One region of the Bacillus sp. JJ1127 genome, then DNA from elsewhere that is predicted to be linked to it. Evidence: predicted binding sites of a transcription regulator. Region 1 holds the regulator's gene; each other region holds the start of a gene.
The links. The regulator LexA, encoded in region 1, represses DNA repair genes until DNA is damaged. The targets are predictions, from matches to a motif close to CGAACATATGTTCG.
Positions count from the first base shown of each region.

Region 1 (3,218 bases):
AATTTAATTTTTCATTATCTTGCTTCTTTAGTGCTTTTAATTTCGATGGGGTAATATCTTTCCCCTCTTCGTTAACGACTTTAATTCCTTTTAATTCGTTTAGCATATTTTGACGAAATCCTTTTAAATATTGTTCACGGAGCGATTGGCGCTCACGTTGTTCTTCTTCAGTTAAACCTTCAGCTTTTGCTTTTTTCGCTAAGAAGTTAATACGTTCAACGAGTTCGTGACTTAGCATCTCGAATCCCCTTTCTACTTAAAACTGATTATTATCATACAATAGTTAGTCCTGTTTATCAAGCAATTGCTTCGTATACTCCACGTATCTGCGGTGTACCGTAGCTTTTGATACATCATGCCCAAAGCCACGAAGTGTCGCAGCAATTTCTTCAAATGTTAATTCATTTCGGCGCAAACGTACAATCTCTTCAATTGGTACTTCTTTTTTCTCACGCCCTGTACTTAAATGACGATTTTTTAGATTTTTTTCTGGGCGAAACCCTTTTTCTACCGCTCTTTGCATACCACGTTTAATCTTTAAATTATGAATTTTTCTCTGATATTCTTCTACTATGCCAATAATATCAAGTACCATTGAATCAGAATCTGAAAGCTGTAATTCACCATTATGCGTATGTGTGTACACTTTTATCCCTTCTTTATGTAAACAGTGCATTAAGGCAATCTTTGCATTCCCTCTACCAAGACGTGTTTCATCTTGAATAAGTAGTACATCAACCTGTTCATCCCGAATGATATCTAGTACCTCTAATATACCAGCACGCTCAATTGTATAGCCGCTCGCCTGCTCCTCAATTACCTTGATAACATTCATTTGATACCGATCAGCTAAATGCAACAATTCATCTTTTTGACGTGCTAACGATGTTTCCTGAGCTTCCTTTGTTGTACTTACACGAGCATAAATGATTGCATTCATTTTGAAACCCTCTTCCTCATTTTGATTTTTCTATTAGTTTAGCATAAATTCAGATTCTGTTCGAACTTATGTTTGTAGAATATTTTTTCGCGTGTTATACTTATTAATAAGAAAATTAAAAGAAAACGAGGTGTTAAAAAACATGGAAAAGTTAACAAAGCGCCAGCAAGACATTCTCGACTTCATTAAACTAAAAGTACAAGAAAAAGGTTATCCACCTTCCGTACGTGAAATTGGTCAAGCAGTCGGCCTTGCTTCTAGTTCTACAGTGCACGGACATTTATCACGTCTAGAAGAGAAAGGTTATATTCGACGTGATCCAACAAAACCAAGAGCCATTGAAATTTTGGGAGACGAAAGAATTGGCACAAACACACAATCAGTTGTTCAAGTACCAATTGTCGGAAAAGTTACAGCTGGTTTACCGATTACAGCCGTTGAAAGTGTAGAAGAACACTTCCCACTTCCTGCAAGCGTCGTTGCTGGAGCAGATCAAGTGTTTATGTTACGAATTTCTGGAGATAGTATGATTGAAGCAGGTATCTTCGATGGAGATTTAGTTGTTGTTCGCCAGCAGCATTCTGCATACAATGGTGAGATTGTGGTTGCATTAACAGAAGATAATGAAGCAACAGTAAAACGCTTTTATAAAGAAAAAGATCATTTTCGCTTACAACCGGAAAATTCTTCCCTTGAACCTATCATTTTAAAACAAGTGTCGGTTATCGGGAAAGTAATTGGCGTATATCGTGATTTACATTAAAAAATAGACCATCTCTGGTCTATTTTTTAATTCACTTCAATTGTAACGTCTCCAGCAGACGTTTTTCCATTAATTTTCACACTACCATTTCCAAGCGTTACATCCCTATCTTCTTCCTTAAAAATTCTCACTTTCCCTGCATAAGTCTTTCCACTGACAGTCGCATCTTGAGGCTTCTCGAGTAAACGAATATCAATATCTCCAGCAGTTGAACTTGCTTCCACATCGTATTTAGAGTCATGATCAATAACATCCACATCTCCACCTGTTGTTTTCGCTACAACTTTCCCACTTACTTGCTTTACTTTTATTTCACCAGCTTCAGAAAACCCTTCGACCTTTTTTGCCGTTATTTTCTCTAATTCTACGTCCCCACCAAGTGTCGAAACGTTTACATAATCACTTTTTATATCACTCACTTCTATTTTCCCTGCAGATGAATTCACCTTTAATTCTTGATATGCTCGTTCTGGAATAACAACCGTTATTTCAGGCGTTTTAAACCCAAAAGATAAAAATGAAAAATCAAATGAAATTCCTTTTTTCACTTTTCCTTGCACCTTTAATGTATCGTCTTTTTCATCAATAGTAACTTTTTGGTTTTCCAAATTACCTGACTGTTTTACATAAAAAGAGGAATCATTCCCTTTCTGAATCGTAACATCTCCAGCGTCCAAAGCAATTTCTACATTCTTAATTGCTTCATTTTTAATAACCTTTTCCATGTCTCCCTTTTCCACTGTAGCTACTGTTTTTGTATATGTTTGCGATATACCAATCACTCCAATAATGATACACGCAACAGCCCCTAACAATATTTTTTTCAATTTCCCTATCCCCCTTTAATCATTTTGAGATTCCAATTGACATAGCGCACACAAAAATTTTTAAACCAGTTTGTACAGTAGTAAGCTCCTATGCACAACAATAACCCCACGCCAACAAACGTAATAGCAACAAATACATCCAGCCATAAGAAATTGCCCATTAGTATTTTAATGATTACAAAGAATGGTGAAATTACATTGGCAATCCCGCCAACCCAAAGCGCAAATATAAAACTTACAATTGCGATTAAAGGACCTAATACAATAATAAAATTTAATAAACTAAGACCAATTGCTGCCATTACAGCTCTTGTTATGTTTGAAGCAGAAGGATCCTTTTTCATCTCATCAAAACGATATAAAGCTAGCATTTCTTTCGCAATTGTTTTTGGCGAACCGAGCCCTTTTACAATTTCAGATTCTGTCTTCCCCTCTTCGAATCCAAACTGAAAATGCTCCTCATAGTCATATGAAATATCGCGCCTTTCTTCTTCTGGTAGCTTTCTAAGCTGTTCCGATAATTCGCGAAGAAACTGTTCTTTATTCATCCCATTACACCTCTTCAATAATTTCTTGTACCCCTTTAGCAAAATCGCGCCACTCCGTTACAAGTAAATGGAGCTGTGCTTCCCCTTGATTTGTTAATTGATAATATTTACGCGGCGGCCCTTCCGTTGATTCTTTTAAA
Region 1 covers NZ_JBALQK010000015.1:490-3,707, reverse strand. The annotation lists gene V7183_RS02390 (DUF896 domain-containing protein) at 1-238, opposite strand, end outside; gene V7183_RS02385 (YneB family resolvase-like protein) at 284-940, opposite strand; gene lexA (transcriptional repressor LexA) at 1,083-1,703, shown strand; gene V7183_RS02375 (DUF4097 family beta strand repeat-containing protein) at 1,730-2,530, opposite strand; gene V7183_RS02370 (DUF1700 domain-containing protein) at 2,536-3,078, opposite strand; gene V7183_RS02365 (PadR family transcriptional regulator) at 3,083-3,218, opposite strand, start outside.

Region 2 (3,218 bases), on a different contig from region 1:
TGAATTGGAATCGATTTTTAAAGCGGAATGCATCTGTAGCAATTACTATTTGAGCATATGGATCTATTTTTTGAATATCCATGATTTCATGGAAGATAAAACCGTCCTTATAGTACCAAATGTCAACCTCTTCCTGTGTTCTATATGCATTATGTAACACACGCTCTATCTCTTCCTTTTGCTGCTCATCTAATATTGGTTTTGGCACTTTCGTTTGTTCATGAATCATTCTGTGTAAGCCAGCAAACTGCTCCGGCATACTAATAAACGGAGCCCACTTTTCTTTCCCTCGACCTCTTGGGATACGTGTTTCTTTCATGCTCGGTGTCCCCCTATCAATTGATTTCTGTACTTAATTGTAGAATGTGGCATATATGACACAGCTCTTAATACGCTATTTTTTCCAAAACGAGTACGGATCTCATCTAAAGCTTTTGTTAGTTTCATCTGCTGCTCTCTTTTCTTTAGGTCATCAAATAATGAAATCTGTTCTTCCCCTTCATCTACTAAGTTTGTCAGTGCAATACTGATACTTCGAATTGGTTCTCCTGTATGCAGCTGCAACAGATATTTCAAACAAATGTTGTAGATATCCATCGTTATATTCGTCGCACGGTCAAAGGTAACATTTTTTCTAAATCCCCCCTGGTACTCTTTGCTATAGCCAATAGAAAATTGTACTGTCCGAGCTAGTTTATTCTGCATTCGCATGCGATAGCATACTTCCTCAATTTGCTCAAGTAATATTACGGGTATTTCTTCAATTTGATAGTCTCGCATTAATATTTGGCTCTTACCTATGGATGTTGATTTTGGTATGTATGTATCGGAAATACAGCTAAAATCAATTCCATGGCTATGGAGATGCAAATCCGTTCCTAGCACACCAAACTCTTGCTGCAAGTATTTCAAAGGATAATGAGCCAGATCTCCTATTGTATGTATTCCTTTTCTATTTAATTTGGCTTCTGTTTTCGTTGATATCCCCCAAAATTTGCTTAATGGACGAATGGACCAAAACTTTGTTGGTACATCATCATAGTTCCACTCAGCTATACCATCTGCATTATATTTCGACTCTACATCCAGGGCTATCTTTGACATGAGCATGTTTTTTCCTATGCCGACTGTACTAGATATGCGACTTGCATCATAAATTTCTTGTTGTATTTTCTTTGCAAATTCTCTAGGACTATCCGCAAATAGATGTAAAACACTGTCAATTTGGAAAAAGCATTCATCTATTGAATATTGGTGATAGAACTCTGGAGGCACATATTTTAGTATAATTTTTGAGATGTAATTTGAACAACGTATGTATGTCTCCATCATTGGATTTACAATATGTACATCTGGCATGTTCGCTATCTGATATAGCCGACTACCCTGTTTTATCCCCATATTCTTTAGCGGTCTGGTAGCAGCTAATACAACAGAACCTGGTCGTGTGGTGTCGCTGACAACTGCTAACTTTGTTCGTAATGGATCATAACCTAGCTTAACGCAAGAGACGCTAGCGAAAAATGAAACTAGATCAAGGCAAAGTATAGTTTGATTTGGACAAAGTGAATAATCGTACATAGCTAAATCCTCCTAATATCAGAACGCTTGTTCTTATTATATTCCTATCTAATCCAAATATTCAACACCTCTTTACGAAAATACGTTCGTATCAAGTGAGATATTTTTGAGAGAACTTATGTTAAAGTTTCCAAAGAATTTGATTATAATAAGTATGAGTACACGACCAATTTGTTTGGAACAAATATATAAATTAAAATTTGAACGCTTCTGATATGGGTAATATAAAAACACAATTAGTCTAGGGAGAGATTTATTATGAAGATGACTAAAGGAGATGCTATTCTTCGTTTGCTAACAGAGATTAAACTTGAATTCAAGGAGTCGAGAGAATTGATGGAGCAGATGAACAAGAAAGTGGATAAGATAGAAAAACAAATTGAGGAACTAAAGACATCAAAGGCTCCTACTCTACCTCAAAATGAAAGGGATTGGAAATATCCCTCGAAAATGAAATAGGTTAGGGGTAATTTAGAACTAATTTTCTCATCCAAAGGCTTATTTTCTTAGTAGTACTTGAATTAATTAACTAATATGGTAAAATATTAATGCAGGATGGAAACATTTTAAACTTTATTGATACTTACCACTAATTAAAAGCCCTAGGTATTCTAGGGCTTTTTTTATGCGCTATTATTTGCTTAGTGATATAGAATACGCTATAATATTCACCTATTCACAATACTAAGAGGTGCAAGATATGAATAAAACAGAACTAACAAAAGTCGTAGCAGAAAAAGCAGAACTATCACAAAAAGATGCAGCTGCAGCAACACAAGCTGTATTAGATTCCATTACGAATGCACTTGTAGCCGGAGAGAAAGTACAAATCATTGGATTTGGTACATTTGAAGTCCGCGAAAGAGCTGCACGTATGGGACGTAACCCACAAACTGGTGAAGAAATGCAAATCGCTGCTTCAAAGGTTCCTGCTTTCAAAGCTGGAAAAGAGTTAAAAGAAGCAGTGAAATAATAAATAACTAAGAGGATCTGCTATTTACGCAGATCCTTCTTTAATTAAAAATAAACACTTTTTTCAACTTTCAGGTGTCGCATTTTTTAGACACCTTTATATCCCTAATAATTCAACTGATATTTTGGATATAGATCTTGCAACATTTTATTTATATTTCCTCTCCAAAATTTTTGTAAAGGATAACCTAGTCCTTGTTCTTTTAACCATTTCCCACTGTATATCCGCAATACATCATCTTTTGTTAGTTTCTCTTTTTCTTCGATTGTCCAACGTAATGCTTCAAGCCCTTTTTCCTCTGTCCAGAATCCAGTAGGCGTTTTCTTTAATTCCCATTCTTTAAAACGATTTGGGTACAAATCATTTAACATGTCATAAGAACGACTACTCCAAAATTTTTGTAAAGGATAACCTAGCCCTTGTCTTTTTATCCATGTTCCACTAAAAACATTTAACAATTCTTTTCTAGTTAATTTTTCTCTTTCCTCAATAATCCAGCGTAATTCATCCAAGGCTTTGTCTTTTGTCCAGTAATTTGAAGGTACTCTAAAAAACTCCCATTCTTTAAATGTATTGGGGTATAGTGCATTTAACATAGCAAACGGACTTGATTTCCAGAACTTTATACAAGGAGTTTGAAGTCGATGTTTTATTAACCATTTTT
Region 2 covers NZ_JBALQK010000080.1:8,076-11,293, forward strand. The annotation lists gene V7183_RS09585 (YolD-like family protein) at 1-319, opposite strand, end outside; gene V7183_RS09590 (Y-family DNA polymerase) at 316-1,581, opposite strand; gene V7183_RS09595 (hypothetical protein) at 1,846-2,040, shown strand; gene V7183_RS09600 (HU family DNA-binding protein) at 2,282-2,554, shown strand; gene V7183_RS09605 (hypothetical protein) at 2,659-3,218, opposite strand, start outside.
Region 2: V7183_RS09590 (Y-family DNA polymerase) is a predicted target of LexA. The motif match lies at 1,657-1,670, and genes of this name have one in related genera.

Region 3 (3,218 bases), on a different contig from region 1:
AGTGCTTTCGCCGCTTCCTTCATCTCCGCTTCCATCTTCGCGATTGTTTTTTCTCGTTCTTTCTTCGTCATCTTCTTAGCAGGCGCCGCTTCATATACTTCCGCACTCTCTGCTGCTGCTGTTGCACGAATCACGTCACGCACTTCTTTTTGAATTGTTCTCGGCGTAATACCATGTTCTTCATTGTAAGCCTCTTGCTTTTGACGACGGCGTTTCGTCTCTTCAATCGCAATTCCCATCGATTTCGTTATGCGATCTGCGTACATAATTACATGACCGTTTTCATTACGTGCGGCACGACCGATTGTTTGAATCAATGATCGCTCTGAACGTAAGAAACCTTCTTTATCCGCATCTAAAATAGCTACGAGTGATACTTCTGGAATATCAAGCCCTTCTCGCAACAAGTTAATACCGACAAGCACATCAAACTTACCAAGGCGAAGATCGCGAATAATTTCAATCCGCTCTAACGTTTTAATTTCAGAATGAAGATAGTTTACTTTAATCCCAACATCTTTTAAGTAATCTGTTAAATCCTCTGACATTTTCTTTGTTAATGTCGTAATTAATACGCGCTCATTTTTCGCAATACGGTCTTGTATCTCTCCTAGTAAATCATCAATTTGCCCTTCAATTGGCCTTACATCAATTTTCGGATCTAAAAGCCCAGTTGGACGAATAATTTGCTCCACAGCTTCCGGTGCAAGTTCTAGTTCATACAGTCCCGGCGTTGCTGATACATACACAACTTGATTCGTTTTCTCTTCAAACTCTTCAAACATAAGCGGTCTATTATCTAGCGCTGATGGCAGACGGAATCCATGATCAACAAGCACTTGCTTACGCGCCTGATCTCCGTTATACATCGCCCTTACTTGTGGCACAGTTACATGCGACTCATCCATCACGATGAGGAAATCTTTAGGAAAATAGTCTAACAATGTATATGGTGTTGAACCAGCTGGACGAAGCGTTAAATGACGGGAGTAGTTCTCAATCCCTGAACAAAAGCCCATCTCACGCATCATTTCTAAATCGTAACGCGTCCGCTGCTCTATCCGCTGCGCTTCTAGCAACTTGCCATTATCATTTAATTCTTTTAAACGTTCTTCTAATTCTTTTTCAATATTTTCAATGGCAACTTTCATTTTTTCTTCGCGTGTAACGAAGTGAGATGCCGGGAAGATTGCCACATGCTCACGTTCTGCTAATACTTCACCTGTTAGTGCATTCACTTCCCTAATACGATCAATCTCATCGCCAAAAAACTCAATCCGAATACAATGTTCATCAAGGGATGCTGGAAAAATCTCAACTACATCCCCGCGCACGCGAAACGTTCCACGCTGGAAGTCAATATCATTACGGCCGTACTGCACATCAACAAGTTCACGAAGCAATTGATTACGTTCCTTCTCCATACCAACGCGTAAAGAGACAACAAGTTCACGATATTCTTCTGGAGAACCTAAACCGTAAATACAAGACACACTCGCTACAATAATGACATCATCTCGTTCAAATAAAGCCGATGTTGCTGAGTGACGCAATTTATCAATCTCATCATTAATTTGTGCATCTTTTTCAATAAATGTATCGGTTTGTGGTACATACGCTTCCGGTTGATAATAATCGTAGTAACTAACAAAATATTCCACCGCATTGTTCGGAAAGAAATCTTTCAACTCACTGTATAGCTGTCCTGCTAACGTTTTATTATGAGCCATTACAAGTGTTGGCTTCTTCACTTCTTTAATGACATTTGAAATCGTAAATGTCTTACCCGTTCCTGTCGCTCCAAGCAACACTTGATGTTTCTTACCATTTTTAATCCCTGTTACAAGCTGTTCTATCGCTCTTGGCTGGTCACCTTGCGGGGAATATTCTGAGACAATTTCAAATTGATGTTCCAACAAATCCGACCTCCTCGTAAAAAATCTGTATTCTCATTTTACCACGAACGCTCAGAAAAAAACCAAGGAAACGAACAAATATTCGGTAAAAAATTCGACATTCATTTTAAAACAAACCGCAAATTTCATACGCTAAGCAAAATTCTGCAAAGAAAAAGCCGATTTCCTTGAACTGTACGCTAAAGGATAAATCGGCTCTGTGCTATTAATTTATTTGTAGTGGTCGAAATTCTATTTTATGAAAAATCATTTATACTTTTTTAACAAATTCAGATTTTAATTTCATGGCTCCAAAACCATCAATTTTACAATCAATATCATGATCTCCATCAACTAGACGGATATTCTTCACTTTTGTACCGATTTTCACAACTGATGAAGTTCCTTTTACTTTAAGATCTTTAATGACTGTCACAGAATCACCGTCGTTTAATACATTTCCATTTGCATCTTTAACAACTTTTGTATTCCCATTGTTTTCTGCTTCTGATTCTAAAGTCCACTCATGAGCACACTCTGGACAAACAAAAAGATTTCTATCTTCATAAGTGTATGCTGAATTACATTTTGGGCAATTTGGTAAATTAGACATATTTTTTATTTCCTCCATATTTATCTTTTATAAAATCATTAAAAGAGTAAATTAAATAAGCTCTGTATATTAAATGAATGTTAAAAATCCAATGCATTGGTTTTATTATTTATTATATTAACTTGCTGAGAAAGCCCGGTACATTCATGAAAAGCAAAATGCTTACACCCTATACATTTTTTCGTATTCAAATGTTCTAGAGCGCAGTTAATAGCTTCCCCTGTATGATCAAAAAAGTTTTCTTCCCCGATCTCGTTGTACAATCCATTCTTATCTAGAGTTATTTTTAACTCGGATTGAATTCCTGAGATGAGAAGTACGCCACCTTGTTTTTTAAAATGCTGAATAATATTTCTAAAGTATGCTTCTCCTGTTGTATCAATAAACGGAACTTTTCCCATACGTAAAATTAAAACTTTCGGCTTATAATGAATAGTCCCTAAAATATTTTGTTCAAATGTTTGAGCAGCACCAAAAAATAGTGGGCCCTCTATTGTGTAAATACTAATTTGTGGACAATCATGTGCCTTATTTACCACATCCGGTAACAATTTTTCATTCTTTTTTGTATGATCAGGAAGCACTTTAGATATGACAAGCATATTACTCATACGTTTTGTAAACAAAATAACAGCTAAAATAAGGCCGATTTCCACAGCTGTTGTCAAACTAGTAAATACAGTAAGCAAAAATGTTACAAGCAATACAAG
Region 3 covers NZ_JBALQK010000145.1:42,894-46,111, forward strand. The annotation lists gene uvrB (excinuclease ABC subunit B) at 1-1,916, opposite strand, end outside; gene V7183_RS14925 (zinc ribbon domain-containing protein YjdM) at 2,167-2,508, opposite strand; gene V7183_RS14930 (SulP family inorganic anion transporter) at 2,589-3,218, opposite strand, start outside.
Region 3: uvrB (excinuclease ABC subunit B) is a predicted target of LexA. The motif match lies at 1,988-2,001, and genes of this name have one in related genera.

Region 4 (3,218 bases), on a different contig from region 1:
TGTGAGCCGTGGTGGCTATAAATTAGAGAAGGCATTAGAGACTTTTCACCTTGATTTACAAGATAAAATTATGTTAGATATAGGTTCATCAACTGGTGGTTTTACAGATTGCGCACTGCAAAATGGAGCGAAGTTATCTTATGCTTTAGATGTAGGATACAATCAATTGGCATGGAAGCTTCGCCAAGATGAGCGCGTTGTTGTTATGGAACGTACGAATTTCCGTTACGTAACACCGGCAGATTTAGAACGCGGATTACCGCAATTCGCGAGCATTGATGTTTCGTTTATATCATTAAAACTCATTCTTCCAGTTTTAAAAACGATTCTTACTCCAAATGGTGATGTTGCAGCATTAATTAAGCCGCAATTTGAAGCTGGGCGAGAGCAAGTTGGGAAGAAGGGAATTGTTCGTGATCCGAAAGTACATGAGGCTGTTGTAGAGATGATTGTCGACTTTGCTATAAAAGAAGGATATGATGTGGAAGGTTTAACATTCTCTCCAATTACAGGTGGAGATGGAAATATTGAATTTTTAATTCATCTAAAATGGCATGGTGAACGTGAAAGTGGCGAAAATCATTCTCTAATTTCTGTAGAACAGGTTGTTGCGGAAGCACACGGAGTCTTAAAGCAAAAAGGGAAAGGGGAATAACATTTGTTGTTCCTCTTTTTGTTGGAATTGTATAATGATTGTAAAAACAATTGTGTACAAGTAAACGATTATACGTTAACATAAATAAGTGAAGTATACCAATGTTTAAACTATGGTAAGAGATAGTGTGAGGTGCAAATGTATGAATAAAGGTCAGCGCCATATTAAAATCAGAGAAATTATCGCGAATAAAGAAATTGAAACACAAGATGAATTAGTTGATATTTTACGTAATGAAGGGTTTAATGTAACGCAAGCAACTGTATCACGTGACATTAAGGAATTGCACTTAGTGAAAGTGCCATTACATGATGGCCGCTATAAATATAGCTTGCCAGCAGATCAACGATTTAATCCGTTGCAAAAATTAAAACGTAATCTAGTCGATTCGTTTGTGAAATTAGACACAGCAGGACATATGCTTGTGCTAAAAACATTGCCTGGTAACGCGCATGCGCTTGGAGCACTTATTGATCATTTAGAGTGGGATGAGATTATTGGAACCATTTGCGGTGATGATACTTGCTTAATTATTTGCCGTACGCCTGAAGATACAGGTGTTGTATCAGATCGTTTCTTAAATATGTTGTAACAAAAAGAATCTTGTTTACCTTTTTGCCAAAAGCGGAAAGTAAACAAGATATTTTTTATTATGGGAAAAATAGTATTTACTTAGAATAAGGTTAGGAAATAGATGGATTGACCCGTAAAACAAATGTTTGGTACAATGGAGCGGGCTAGAAGATTAAATTATACATACTATATATATAGTATAACTATTTGAGTAATACTCAATGAAAGCCCTTAATAGGGGATTAGTTTATAACGAGGTGAATGGAGCATTGTTATCGGAATTATCGATTAGAAACTTTGCTATTATTGAATCATTAAATATTTCTTTTCAAAAAGGTTTAACTGTTTTAAGTGGTGAAACAGGGGCCGGAAAGTCAATTATTATTGATGCAATTAGCTTACTAGTTGGTGGCCGCGGTTCAGCAGAATTTGTTCGATATGGGACAGAGAAGGCTGAAATCGAGGGGTTATTTTATGTAGAGGATGACAAACATCCATGTATTGCGAAAGCTGAAGAATTGGAGATTGAAATTGAAGATGGCATGATGATTTTAAAACGTGACATTGCTGCAAATGGAAAAAGTGTATGCCGTGTAAATGGTAAGCTTGTCACATTAAGTATATTAAAAGAAATTGGAAAAACACTGGTTGATATTCATGGACAGCATGAAACGCAGGATTTAATGAATGAGGAACGTCATTTATTTATGCTCGATCATTTTGATGGAGATCGAATTGTGAATCAGTTAGAAATATATCAAAGTGTATACGCTAAGTATGAGCAGTTAAAAAAACAACTTAAATCTTTAACAGAGAATGAACAGCAGATGGCGCATCGATTAGATTTAATTCAATTCCAGCACGAAGAAATTCGTAAAGCGGATTTGAAAGTAGATGAAGAAAATGAATTAACCGAAGAACGATTAAAAATCTCCAATTTCGAAAAGATTTATAAAGCTCTAGGTGATGCATATCGTTCCCTAAGTGCAGATGGTCAAGGGCTGGATCATGTACGAAACGCAATGGGACAAATGGAGAGTATTACGCATCTAGATGAGGCATATCAAGAAAATCACGATTCGATTGCGAATAGTTATTATTTGTTAGAAGAAGTAGCCTATCAGCTTCGAGAAAAGTTAGATATGATGGAATATGATCCAAATCGTTTAGATGAAATTGAAACACGTTTAAATGAAATTCGTATGCTAAAGAGAAAGTATGGAAATACTGTAGAAGAGATTTTAGCGTATGCTGATAAAATAGAGCAAGAAATATTTACGATTGAAAATAAAGATGTGCATATTGAAACGACGAAAAAGGAATTAAAAGAATTAGAAAGCGTAATTTTGAAAGAAGCAACGTTGTTAAGCGATATGCGCCATGGACTTGCAGATCACTTAACAAGTGCAATCCATCAGGAATTAAAAGAGCTGTACATGGAAAAAACGAAATTTGAAGTGAGAATTACGAAAAGAGAAGGTAACACAGAAGATCCTCTTGTAGAAGGAACGCCGGTGAAACTTACAGTAGATGGATATGATCAGGTGGAATTTTATATTTCAACAAATCCAGGGGAACCGTTAAAACAACTTTCAAAAGTGGCTTCTGGCGGAGAATTGTCTCGTATTATTCTAGCTTTAAAGAGCATTTTTTCTAAGCATCAAGGTGTTGCATCTGTCATTTTTGATGAGGTGGATACAGGCGTGAGTGGCCGGGTTGCACAAGCAATCGCAGAAAAGATTTATCGTGTATCAGTAAACTCACAAGTACTTTGTATTACGCACTTACCTCAAGTAGCTTCGATGGCGGATTCACATTTATTTATCCGTAAACAAGTTGCGAATGATCGGACGATTACATCAGTTACTGTATTAAGCACAGATGATAAGGTAACAGAAATTGCTCGCATGATTTCTGGCGTGGAAATTACCGATTTGACGACAGAGCATGCAAAAGAGTTACTTACACAAGCGCATCATTTTAAACAGGC
Region 4 covers NZ_JBALQK010000032.1:2,168-5,385, forward strand. The annotation lists gene V7183_RS04115 (TlyA family RNA methyltransferase) at 1-655, shown strand, start outside; gene argR (arginine repressor ArgR) at 798-1,247, shown strand; gene recN (DNA repair protein RecN) at 1,498-3,218, shown strand, end outside.
Region 4: recN (DNA repair protein RecN) is a predicted target of LexA. The motif match lies at 1,364-1,377, and genes of this name have one in related genera.